Regions from separate parts of the Micromonospora sp. C28ISP2-4 genome, predicted to be linked through region 1. Evidence: predicted binding sites of a transcription regulator. Region 1 holds the regulator's gene; the other holds the start of a gene.
What was found. The regulator HrcA, encoded in region 1, represses chaperone genes, less so after heat shock. The targets are predictions, from matches to a motif close to GGTTNGCACNCTCNNNNNGAGNGTGCNAACC.

Region 1 (6,078 bases):
CGTGGCCACGTCCGCGTAGTGCTCCTTCGGGATCACCAGCACGTGGGTGGGCGCCTTCGGGTCGATGTCCCGGAAGGCGAGGGTGTTGGCGGTCTCGCGGACGATGGTGGCCGGAATCTCCCCGGCGACGATCCGGCAGAAGAGGCAGTCCATCGCAGCAGTGTAAGGAAGGGCCCCCTGTTAACGCCTCCGGTAGGGGAAGGGGCCCTTCTTAACACCCCGGCCCGATGCGGCAGGATGGCCGCCATGTCGGGACGGGCGGTGCTGGTGACGGGGGCCTCGCGGGGCATCGGACGGGCGGTGGCGCGGGCGTTCGCCGCCGGCGGGGACCGGGTGGCGATCCACCACCGGGACTCGGCCGAACTGGCGGAGCGGCTGCGCGCCGAACTGCCCGGCGACGGGCACGTGGTGGTACGCGCCGACCTGGCCGACGCCGACGCAGTACGCGCCATGGTGGACGAGGCGACCCAGCGGCTCGGCGGCCTCGACGTGCTGGTGAACAACGCCGGCGTGTTCGGGCCGGCCGATCCCCCGCACCCGGTCTTCGAGAGCAGCTACGAGCAGTGGCGGGCGCGGTGGCGGGAGGTGCTCGACACCAACCTGGTCGGCGCGGCGAACGCCGCCTGGTGCGCCGCGCAGCACATGCGCGAACGCGGGGGCCGGATCGTGAACGTGTCGTCCCGGGGCGCGTTCCGGGGCGAGCCGGCCAACCCGGCGTACGGGGCCAGCAAGGCCGGGATGAACGCGATGGCCCAGTCGCTCGCGGTGGCGCTGGCGCCGTACGGCATCGCTGTGGCCTGCGTGGCGCCCGGCTTCGTCGAGACCGACATGACGAACGAGCACCTGAAGAGCGAGCGGGGCGAGGCGGTACGCGCTCAGTCCCCGTTCCACCGGGTGGCCCGGCCGGAGGAGATCGCCGCGGCGGTGCACTGGCTGGCGAGCCCCGAGGCCGAGTGGGCGTCCGGCACCATCATCGACCTGAACGGCGCCTCCTACCTCCGCTCCTGACCCTCCCGCACTTCCCCTCCCCCGCCACCGCCCTCCCGACCCCCCGCGATCTTGCACTTCCGGCCCCGACAAAGCATTGCAAAAGGGGCGCAGCGAGGGCCGAAAGTGCAAGATCGCCGCGCGGAAGGGCGGGCGGAGGGCGGGGCGCGCGGGTTACCAGTGGGTCAGGCGGGTGGCCAGGACCGTCAGGGCGGCTACGCCTGCCGTGGACGTCCGCAGGACGGAGGGGCCCAGGCGGACCGTACGGGCGCCCGCCTCGGCGAACGCGGCCAGCTCGTGGTCGGCGATGCCGCCCTCCGGGCCGACCACGAGCACGATCTCCCCGGCGGTCGGCAGGTCGACGGTGGTCAGCCGGTCCTGTGCGCCCTCGTGCAGCACGAACGCGCCGGCCGCACCGGCGATCCGGCGGGCCACCGAGACGGTGGACTCGTCCGGCGCGCCGGCCACCACCGGCAGCCACGGGCGGCGGGCCTGCTTGGCCGCCTCCCGGGCGGTCGCGACCCACTTCTGCCGGGCCCGTTCGCCCCGCTCGCCGCGCCACTGCGCCACCGAGCGGGACGCCGCCCAGGGCACGATCTCGTCCACCCCGACCTCGGTCATCGCCTGCACTGCGAGTTCACCCCGGTCGCCCTTGGCGATGCCCTGCACCACGACCAGCCGGGGCACCGGCGCGTCCGCGTACCCCCGGCTGGTGACCCGCAGGTCGAGCGTGCCCCGGCCGACGGCGGTGACCACCGCGGCGGCGGTGCCGCCCCGGCCGTCGGCGAGCACCAGTTCCTCGCCGACGCGCAGCCGCTGCACAGTGGCCGCGTGGTGGCCCTCCGGGCCGTCCAGCGTCAGCGTGTCACCGGTGGGCAGCGCCTCGACCAGGAACAGCGGCGCGGACACCTCAGGCGTGCCCGTTGAAGGCGTCGCGCATCCGGGAGAAGAAGCCGCCCTGCTTGGTCAGCTCGGCGACCTCCTCGCCGCGCGTCTTGGCGAAGTCGCGCAGCATCCGCTCCTGGTCGGCGTCGAGCTTGGTCGGGGTACGCACGTCCAGGTGCACGTAGAGGTCACCCCGGCCGGTGCCGCGCAGGTGCGGTACGCCCCGGGCGCGCAGGCGCAGCGTGCTGCCGGGCTGGGTGCCGGGCTTGACGTCGACCGTCTCCTCGCTGTCGAGCGTCTTGATGGTCAGCCGGGTCCCGAGCGCGGCGGCGGTCATCGGCACCGTCACCCGGCAGTGCAGGTCGTCGCCCTTGCGGGAGTAGACGTCGTGCGGCCGCTCGTGGATCTCGACGTAGAGGTCGCCGGCGGTGCCACCACCGGGGCCGACCTCGCCCTGCTGGGCCAGGCGGATCCGCATGCCGTCCTCGACCCCGGCCGGGATCTTGACGGTGAGCGAGCGGCGGGTGCGCACCCGGCCGTCACCGGCGCAGGTCGGGCAGGGGTGCGGGATGGTGGTGCCGTAGCCCTGGCAGACGGTGCACGGCCGGGCGGAGACCACCTGGCCGAGGAACGTCCGCTGCACCGACTGCACCTCGCCGCGGCCGCCGCACGCCTCGCAGGTGGCCAGGTGGGTGCCGGCGGCGGTGCCGGCGCCGGAGCAGGTGGTGCAGAGCACCGCGGTGTCGACGGTGATCGGCGCCTCGACGCCGAACGCGGTCTCGTTGAGGTCCAGTTCCAGGCGCAGGATCGCGTCCGCGCCGGGGCGGGTACGCGGACGCGGGCCCCGGCTGCCGCCCGCGGCGCCGCCGAAGAACGCGTCCATGATGTCCTGGAAGCCGACGAACGGACCGGCGCCGCCCGGGCCGCCGGGACCGCCCGCGCCACCGCCGCCCGGTGCGAGCGGGTCGCCGCCCAGGTCGACGATCTGCCGCTTCCGGTCGTCCGAGAGGACCTCGTACGCGGCGTTGATGTCCTTGAACTTCTCCTGGGCCTCCGGGTCCGGATTGACGTCCGGGTGGAACTGCCGCGCCAGCTTGCGGTAGGCGCGCTTGATCTCGTCGTCGGAGGCGTCCCGGCTCACGCCGAGAATGCCGTAGTAGTCCCTGGCCACTGCGTTAGGTGTCCTCATGTTCGTCTCGCGTCGCTCCGGTCGTCGGCCGGAACCGGCCGTCGGCCCTGACTGGTCAGTTCTGGGCCAGCAGTTCGCCCACGTAGCGTGCCACGGCCCTCACCATGGCGATATTGCCGGGGTAGTCCATCCGGGTCGGCCCGAGCACGCCGAGTCCACCGACGATCGTGCTGCCCGGTCCGTAGCCGGTGCTGACCACCGAGGCGGCCCGCAGGTTGTCGTATTCGTTCTCGTCGCCGATGAGCACCCGGGTGGTGCTCGGTTCGGTCTCGCCGATCAGTTTGAGCAGCACGACCTCTTCTTCGAGCGCCTCCAGGATGGGCCGCAGCGAACCCTGGAAGTCGAGCAGGCCGCCCCGGGTGAGGTTGGCCTGGCCGGCCAGCGCGAGGCGTTCCTCGTGCCGTTCCACGAGCGTCTCCAGCAGCACGGTGGAGAGCGTGGTCATGGCCGGGCGCAGGTGCGGCGCGGACTCGTCGACGAGCGCCTGCACCAGCGGCGGCGTCTCGGCGAGCTGGCTGCCGACGAGCTTCTCGTTCACCAGCCGGCGCAGGTCGGTCACGTCGTCGGCGGGCACCGGGGCGGGCAGCTCGACCAGCCGCTGCTCGACCCGGCCGGTGTCGGCGATCATGACGACCATCAGCCGGGTGGTGGAGATCGGTACCAGTTCCAGGTGGCGCACCTTGGAGCGGGCCAGGCTCGGGTACTGCACCACTGCGACCTGCCGGGTGAGCTGGGCGAGCAGCCGGACCGTGCGGTGCACCACGTCGTCCAGGTCGACGGCGCCGACCAGGAAGCGCTCGATCGCCCGGCGCTCGGCCGGGCTGAGCGGCTTGACCCGGGACAGGCGGTCGACGAAGAGGCGGTAGCCGCGGTCGGTGGGCACCCGGCCGGCGCTGGTGTGCGGCTGCCGGATGTAGCCCTCCTCCTCCAGCACCGCCATGTCGTTACGGACCGTGGCCGGCGAGACGCCGAGCTGGTGCCGCTCGACCAGGGCCTTGCTGCCGACCGGCTCCTGCGTGGCGACGTAGTCCTCGACGATCGCGCGCAGCACGGCGAGTTTGCGGTCGTCGAGACCCATTCCCCACCTCCTGACGCACCTCGGCCGGGCCGGCGCGCGGCATCCGCCGGGCGGCTGGCACTCGACTGTAGCGAGTGCCAGTCTACGTCGGCACCCCCGCCGACGCGATGATCGCCCGACGGACCTGCGGTGCGGCCCGCCACACAGCACGGCCCACCAGGGCCGGACAGCCGGTCATCGTCGGTCTGTGTCGCTCTGGTGCGAGTTGACCGGTGCCCCTACCGTGGCGACCATGACTGAACCTCCTCGCCCTCCCGGGGCAGGGGACTCCGGCCCCCAGCCCGACCCGTCGGCGCCCTACGGCTCGCCGGCCGGCGAACCGCCCACCGCTCCACTGTCCGGCGCGCCGGGCGCGGGCGGCTATCCCCCGCCCGGTGACTATCCGCCCCCGGGTGGCTACCCGCCTCCGGGCGGCCAACCTCCGCCGGGCGGCTACCCGCCCCCCGGCGGTTACCCCCCGCCGGGCGGCACGCCGGGCTACGGCGCCGGCTACCCCGCCGGTGGCGGATACGGCCCCGCCGCGTACGCGAACAGCGACGAGAAGACCTGGGCGCTGGTGTCGCACTTCGGTGGCGCCGCGGGTGTCATAGTCGGCGGTGGCCTGCTCGGCTGGGTCGCTCCGCTGATCGCGCTGATGAGCCGGGGCCAGCAGTCGCCGACGGTCCGCGCGCACGCCGTCGCGGCGCTGAACTTCCAGATCACCTGGGCCATCGCCGGCGTGCTCGCCTGGGTGATCACGATCATCACCTGCGGGATCCTGTTCTTCGTCCCGATGCTGGTCTGGCTGGTGCCGCTGATCTTCGGGATCATCGGCGGGGTCAAGGCCAACGACGGCGTGCTCTACCGCTACCCGATGAGCTACAGCTTCACCAAGTGACGCCTCCGGCCGGCCGAGGGGGCGGCCGGCCGGACCCGATCACGGCAGCAGGTCGCGTACCACCGCGTCGGCCAGCAGCCGGCCGCGCAGCGTCAACACCACCAGCCCCCGCGCGTACGCCCCGGCGTCGAGCAGCCCGGCGTCGCGGGCCCGCTCGGCGCCCGCCCGGCCGGCGGCGTCCAGCACGTCCAGCGGCAGTCCGGAAGCGAGCCGCACCCGCAGCATCACGTCCTCCATGTGCTGCTCGTCAGCGGTGAGCCGTTCCCGGGCCAGCGCGGGCGAGGCGCCCTCGGCCAGCCGTGCCGCGTACGCGCTCGGGTGCTTGACGTTCCACCAGCGCACGCCGCCGACGTGGCTGTGCGCCCCCGGGCCCAGGCCCCACCAGTCGGCGCCGCTCCAGTAGAGCAGGTTGTGCCGGCACCGGGCCGCCGCCGAGCGGGCCCAGTTCGACACCTCGTACCAGGAGAATCCGGCCTCGCCGAGCGCCGCCTCCGCGGCCAGGTAGCGGTCCGCCGCCACGTCGTCGGAGGGGTACGGCAGCTCGCCCCGGCGCATCCGCGCGGCCAGCCGGGTGCCGTCCTCCACGATCAGGGCGTACGCGCTGACGTGGTCCACGCCCGCCTCGACCACCTGGGCCAGCGAGGCGGCGAAGTCCTCAGCCGTCTCGCCCGGCGTGCCGTAGATCAGGTCGAGGTTCACGTGCTCGAACCCGGCGTCGCGCGCCTCCAGCGCGGCGGCTGTGGCCCGGCCCGCGCTGTGCCGCCGGTCGAGCACCGCGAGCACCCCCGGCGCGGCGGACTGCATGCCCAGCGAGATCCGGGTGTACCCGGCCGCCCGCAGCGTCTTGAGCGACTCCGGGCCGACGGACTCGGGGTTGGCCTCGGTGGTGACCTCGGCGTCGGCGGCCAGCCCCCACACGCGGTCGATGCCGTCGAGGATCCGGGCCAGGTCGTCGGCGGGCAGCAGGGTGGGCGTGCCACCGCCGACGAAGACGGTGTCGACCCGGGGCGGCGGCGAGTCGCCCAGCACCCGGGCGGCCAGCTCCAGCTCGGCCAGCACGGA
Region 2 (6,078 bases), on a different contig from region 1:
AATATTCTCCGCGGTGCCGCGCGGGAGGAGGGGTGCTGATGTCGAACGTACGTAGGCTGCCTGGACCGATCGACGAGCTCTGGGACTGGCAGCGGCTCGGGGCCTGCCGTGGCCGCGACAGCGCGCAGTTCTTCCACCCGGACGGCGAGCGCGGCTCCTCCCGGCTGCGCCGTGAGACCGGCGCCAAGTCGGTCTGCCGCGCCTGCCCGGTACGCGCCGAGTGCGCCGCCCACGCGCTCTCCGTCCGCGAGCCGTACGGCGTCTGGGGCGGGTTCAGCGAGTCGGAGCGGCTGCGACTGCTCGCGCTCGGCTGGGAGGACCTGGCCGACCGCCGGCAGACCCGGGTGGACATCGCCCGGCTGGAGGCGCGCCTCGGCCGGCCGCACAACACCGCCGTGCCGGACCAGCGCAAGGTCGCCTGACCGGATCCACGACCCCCGACGGCGGGTCAGGAAACGGTGACCCTGACGGTGTGCCAGCCGGTCGCGCCGTCGGGAGCGACCGGGGCACGCTGTTCCGTCTGCGTCTCGCCCGTCGTGTCGGTCGCCCGCACCTGGAGCGTGTGCTCGCCCGGCGTCGCGTCCCACCGCCAGGACCACTGCACCCAGGTGTCAGCCGACACCGCCGGGGCCGGCGTCGCCTCCTGCCAGGGGCCGCCGTCGACGCGTACCTCGACGCGGCGGATGCCACGATGCTGCGCCCACGCCACACCCGCCACCGTCACCGGGCCGGCGGCCGGGCGGCTGCGGGGCCGGGGCGTGTCGATCCGGGACTGCGTCTTGATCGGGCCCTGCGCGGACCAGCCGCGCGGCACCCAGTACGCGTCGAAGTCGGCGAAGCTGGTCAACTCCAGCTCGGTGAGCCACTTGCAGGCCGACACGTACCCGTAGAGGCCGGGCACCACCATCCGCACCGGGAAGCCGTGCTGGATCGGCAGCGGCTCGCCGTTCATGCCGACCGCGAGCAGGGCGTCCCGCCCGTCGCGCAGCACCGACGTGGGTGTGCCGCAGGTCCACCCGTCCACCGCGCGCCCGACCACCTGGTCCGCGCCGTCGAGCGGGCCGGCCTCGTCGAGCAGCTCCTTGATCGGTACGCCGAGCCAGCGCGCGTTGCCGATCAGGTCGCCGCCCACCTCGTTGGAGACGCAGGCGAGCGTCACGTACCGCTCGACCATCGGACGGGCGAGCAGGTCGTCGAAGCTCAGCTCGATCGGGTTGCGCACCCGCCCGTGGATACGCAGCCGCCAGGTGGCCGGGTCCACCTGCGGCACCACGAGCGCGGTGTCGATCCGGTAGAACTCCCGGTTCGGCGTGACGTACGGCGCCAGCCGGGGCAGCGACAGGTCCGCTCCGGGCGGCACCTGCGGGGCGGGCGCGGCCGGAGCGGGCAGCGTCACCGCCTCCCGGGCCGCCGACACGCCGCGCCGGCCCGCCAGCCAGTGCCCGCCCAGCCCGGCCACAGCCGCCGCGCCGGTCAGCAGCCCGGCCCCGCGCAGGAACCGCCGCCGCGACTCCGCGTCGTCGTCGTGCCGGACCGGCTCCCAGCCGCCGGGGCTCTCCTCCTCGCGGGCGAGGGCGGCGACCGCCGGAGGCCGTGCGGACGACGGCTCGGCGCCCAGCGGACCGGCCACGAAGGCCCAGAGCGTCAGCGCGCCGAGTCCACCGCCGACCAGTGCGGGCAACGCGTCGAACGCGTTCGCGCCCGCCCGGGTCAGCGCGGCGGCCACGCCGAGCACCGTGAACGCGGCGACGCCGGCCATGCCGATCACCAGCCGCCGGGCCGCTGCCAGGCCGAGCAGCGCCCCGAACGCGGCCAGCAGCAGCGCGGTCCCGAGCAGCAGGGCGATCTTGTCGTACGTGCCGAAGACGTCGATGGCGAACTGCTTGAGCGGCTCGGGGACCAGGTCGACGACGAGTCCGCCGACAGCGACGAGCGGAGCGGACCGGGGACCGGTCAGGACCGCCACGGGTTCGGCGGTGCCGAGTGCCACCACGGCGGCGACGACACCGGCCGTCGCCGCGCGGCGGCGGGAGAGGGTGCTCACGGCGTCCAGTCTGGTCGACCCGCCGGGCCGGCTGCCAATCTCGTCAGCGTTCCGTAAGGACATACGCGTCAGGGCACACCACCGGGTCGGCGGTGTGCCCTGACGTCGGGCCGTACTCCTCGGGTCAGAAGCCCGGGCCGTGCTGGTGGCCGTGGCCGTGCGAGTGGCCGTGCCCACCGGCGGCGGCCGGCTCCGGCTCGGCCGGCTTCTCGACGACCAGGCTCTCGGTGGTGAGCAGCAGGCCGGCGATCGAGGCGGCGTTGCTGACCGCGTTGCGGGTCACCTTCACCGGGTCGATGATGCCGGACTTGGCCAGGTCGACGTACTCGCCGGTGGCCGCGTCGAGGCCGTGGCCCCAGTCCTGGGCGACGACCTTCTGCACCACCACGTAGCCGTCGTGGCCGGCGTTCTGGGCGATCCAGCGCAGCGGCTCGACGAGCGCCTTGCGCACGATCGAGACGCCGACCTTCTCGTCACCGGTGAAGCCCAGGTCGTCGTCGAGCGCCGGCAGGATCTGGGCCAGGGCGGCGCCGCCACCCGGGACCGTACCCTCCTCGACCGCGGCCTTGGTCGCGGCGATGGCGTCCTCGATGCGGTGCTTGCGCTCCTTCATCTCGACCTCGGTGGCCGCGCCGACCTTGATCACGGCGATGCCGCCGGAGAGCTTCGCCAGCCGCTCGGCCAGCTTCTCCCGGTCCCACTCGGAGTCGGAGGCCTCGATCTCCTTGCGGATCTGCGCGACCCGGTCGGCGACCTCGGAGGCCTGCCCGCCACCGTCGACGACAGTGGTGTTCTCCTTGTCGACCACGACGCGACGGGCGGTGCCGAGCACCTCCAGGCCGACCTGGTCGAGCTTGTAGCCCAGCTCCGGGGCGACCAGCTCGGCGCCGGTCAGGATCGCCATGTCCTGGAGCATCGCCTTGCGGCGGTCGCCGAAGCCGGGGGCCTTGACCGCGCAGACCTTGACGGTCTTGCGGAGCGCGTTGACCACGAGCGTGGACAGGGCCTGGCCCTCGACGTCCTCGGCGACGATGAGCAGCGGCTTGTTGTTCTGGAGGACCTTCTCCAGCAGCGGCAGCAGCTCCTCGATCGCCGAGATCTTCTGGGTGGTGATCAGGATGTACGGGTCCTCCAGGACCGCCTCCTGCGCCTCCAGGTCCGTGACGAAGTTCGGCGAGATGAAGCCCTTGTCGAACTGGAGACCCTCGGTCACCTCCAGCTCGGTGGTGAGCGCGGAGCCCTCCTCGACGGTGATGACACCGTCGCGGCCGACCTTCTCCATCGCCTCGGCGATCAGCTCACCGATCGCGGCGTCCTGCGCGGAGACGGTCGCGACGTGCGCGATCGACTCCTTGCTGGCGACCTCGACGGCCTTGCCGAGCAGCGCCTCGGAGACCTTTGCCGCCGCCGCGTCGATGCCCCGCTTCAGGCCGGTCGGGTTGGTGCCGGCGGCCACGTTGCGCAGGCCCTCTCGGACCATCGCCTGGGCCAGCACGGTGGCGGTGGTGGTCCCGTCGCCGGCGACGTCGTTGGTCTTGGTCGCCACCTCCTTGACCAGCTGCGCGCCGAGGTTCTCGTACGGGTTGGTGAGCTCGATCTCCTTGGCGATGGTCACGCCGTCGTTGGTGATCGTGGGCGCACCGAACTTCTTGTCCAGGACGACGTTGCGCCCGCGCGGGCCGAGGGTGACCTTCACCGCGTCCGCGAGGGCGTTGACACCGTGCTCCAGCAGGTGCCGGGCGTCGTCCGAGAAGCTGAGGATCTTCGCCATCAGTATCCCTTCGAAGCGACGTTGCCCCGGCCCGGCGAGCCGGACCGGGGCAACGACACTGATCGGTTGCTTACTTCTCGATGACCGCGAGGACGTCGCGGGCGGAGAGCACCAGGTACTCCTCGCCGGCGTACTTGACCTCGGTGCCGCCGTACTTCGAGTAGAGGACGGTGTCGCCGACCTTCACGTCGATCGGCACGCGGTTGCCCTTGTCGTCGATCCGGCCCGGGCCGACAGCGAGGACGGTGCCCTCCTGCGGCTTCTCCTTGGCGGTGTCGGGGATCACGATGCCCGAGGCGGTGGTGGTCTCGGCCTCGTTCGCCTGGACCACGATGCGGTCCTCGAGCGGCTTGATCGCAACCTTGGTCGCGGTAGTCACGGGCATACCCTCCCGGGTACTTGGTGTCGTTGCCGGCCGGCATGCCGACCAGCGTCAATCTGCCACATGCCACCGGGCGGGGCCGTCGTCGCGGGTGCCGGTCCGCCTGGCGCTCAACCCCCGGGCACGAGGCTCGGGCGTTGGCACCCTCAGGGTGAGAGTGCTAATCGCAGGTTATTCCTCGGCTAGCACTCCGTCAAGGAGAGTGCCAACGCGTCGCCCTCCGTGTCGCGCCGGAACCGGGCCGGGAGAATGAGCGCGTGGATCTCGACCAGCTCGCCGCGCTGCGTACCCCCGAGGGGTCGGCGGCGCTCGCCGCGGCCGAGCGGGTGGCCGGCGGCGACCCGCTGGCGGCGGCGGCCGCGCTGCGCTCGGCCGGCATGCCGGGCGGGCTCGCGGCGGCGGCGCTCACCCAGGCGGAGCTGCGCCGTCGGGCGGCCGGCAAGTTCGGCCCGGCGGCGGCCGGGATGTTCCTCACCCGGGCGGGGCTGGAGCAGGCCACCCGCCGCGTGGTCGCCGACCGGCGCGCGGCGCGGCTGCGCGCCGCGGGCGTCACCACGCTGGCCGACCTGGGGTGCGGCCTGGGTGCCGACGCGCTCGCCGCGGCCCGCGCCGGCATCCGGGTGTACGCGGTGGAGGCCGACCCGGTGACCGCCGCGATGGCCGCCGCGAACGCCGAGGCGGCCGGGCTGGCCGACCTGGTGACTGTCTCCCGTGGTGACGCCACCGCGTTCGACGTGAGTGGGGTCGACGCCGTGTTCTGCGATCCGGCGCGGCGGCGGGCCGGCACCGGGCGGCGTGTGTTCGACCCGAACGCCTACTCGCCGCCGTGGGACTTCGTCACCGGGCTGGCCGCGCGGGTGCCGCGCACAGTGGTGAAGGTGGCGCCCGGGCTGGACCACGCGCTGATCCCGGCCGGCGCGGAGGCGGAGTGGGTGAGCGTGGACGGCGACCTGGTCGAGGCCGCGCTCTGGTGCGGCGAGCTGGCCGAGGTCCCGCGCCGCGCCACACTGCTGCGGGAGAAGGAAGGGCCCCTTGTTAACGCCTCCGGTAGTAAAAGGGGCCCTTCCAATCACCTCACCGGCACCGGTGCGCAGGAGGCGCCGGTGGGACCGGTGCGGCGGTTCCTCTACGACCCGGATCCGGCTGTGGTGCGCGCACACCTGGTCGCCGAGCTGGCCGCCGGCCTCGACGCCACGCTCGCCGACCCGTCGATCGCCTACCTGTACGCCGACGAGGCCCGGCCCACCCCGTTCGCCCGCTGCCTGGAGATCACCGACGTGCTGCCGTTCTCGCTGAAGCGGCTGCGCGCCCTGCTGCGGGAGCGGCGCGTCGGCCGGGTCGAGATCCGCAAGCGCGGTTCGGCGCTGGAGCCGGAGAAGCTGCGCCGCGACCTGCGGCTGTCCGGCGACGAGGCGGCGAGTCTGGCGCTGACCCGGGTGGCGGGCGACCCCACGGTGCTCGTCTGCCGGCCGGTTCCGGCCGGCGGTTGACACCGGCCCAACGTTTCCGGGTCGCGGTGTCTCGGCGTGCGGGTTAGCTTGAGCCCGTGGCGGGCCCTGGCACTCCGGCGATCGCGTTGCTGAGCAAGCGGAAGATCGCCCACAGCACCCACACCTACGACGTCTCGCCGGACGCGCCGAACTACGGCGCGCTCGTGGCGACCGCGCTCGGGGTGGCGCCGGAGCGCGTGTTCAAGTCACTCGTCACCGAGGTCGACGGCGGACTGACGGTGGCGGTGGTGCCGGTGACCGGCGAGCTGGACCTGAAGGCGCTCGCCGCCGCGGCCGGGGGCAAGCGGGCCACGATGGCGGACCGTACGACGGCTGAGCGGGCGACCGGATACGTCCGCGGCGGCATCAGCCCGCTCGGGCAGCGCAAGCG

Region 2: groES (co-chaperone GroES) is a predicted target of HrcA. The motif match lies at 4,333-4,363, and genes of this name have one in related genera.

What each region holds. Positions count from the first base shown of each region.
Region 1 is NZ_JAUMKG010000009.1:75,175-81,252, forward strand. It holds gene Q3W68_RS27090 (histidine triad nucleotide-binding protein) at 1-153, opposite strand, end outside; gene Q3W68_RS27095 (SDR family NAD(P)-dependent oxidoreductase) at 247-1,008, shown strand; gene Q3W68_RS27100 (16S rRNA (uracil(1498)-N(3))-methyltransferase) at 1,162-1,896, opposite strand; gene dnaJ (molecular chaperone DnaJ) at 1,898-3,043, opposite strand; gene hrcA (heat-inducible transcriptional repressor HrcA) at 3,117-4,139, opposite strand; gene Q3W68_RS27115 (DUF4870 domain-containing protein) at 4,372-5,016, shown strand; gene hemW (radical SAM family heme chaperone HemW) at 5,056-6,078, opposite strand, start outside.
Region 2 is NZ_JAUMKG010000002.1:546,996-553,073, forward strand. It holds gene Q3W68_RS11290 (WhiB family transcriptional regulator) at 39-422, shown strand; gene Q3W68_RS11295 (sulfite oxidase) at 449-2,044, opposite strand; gene groL (chaperonin GroEL) at 2,169-3,815, opposite strand; gene groES (co-chaperone GroES) at 3,886-4,200, opposite strand; gene Q3W68_RS11310 (methyltransferase domain-containing protein) at 4,455-5,687, shown strand; gene ybaK (Cys-tRNA(Pro) deacylase) at 5,744-6,078, shown strand, end outside.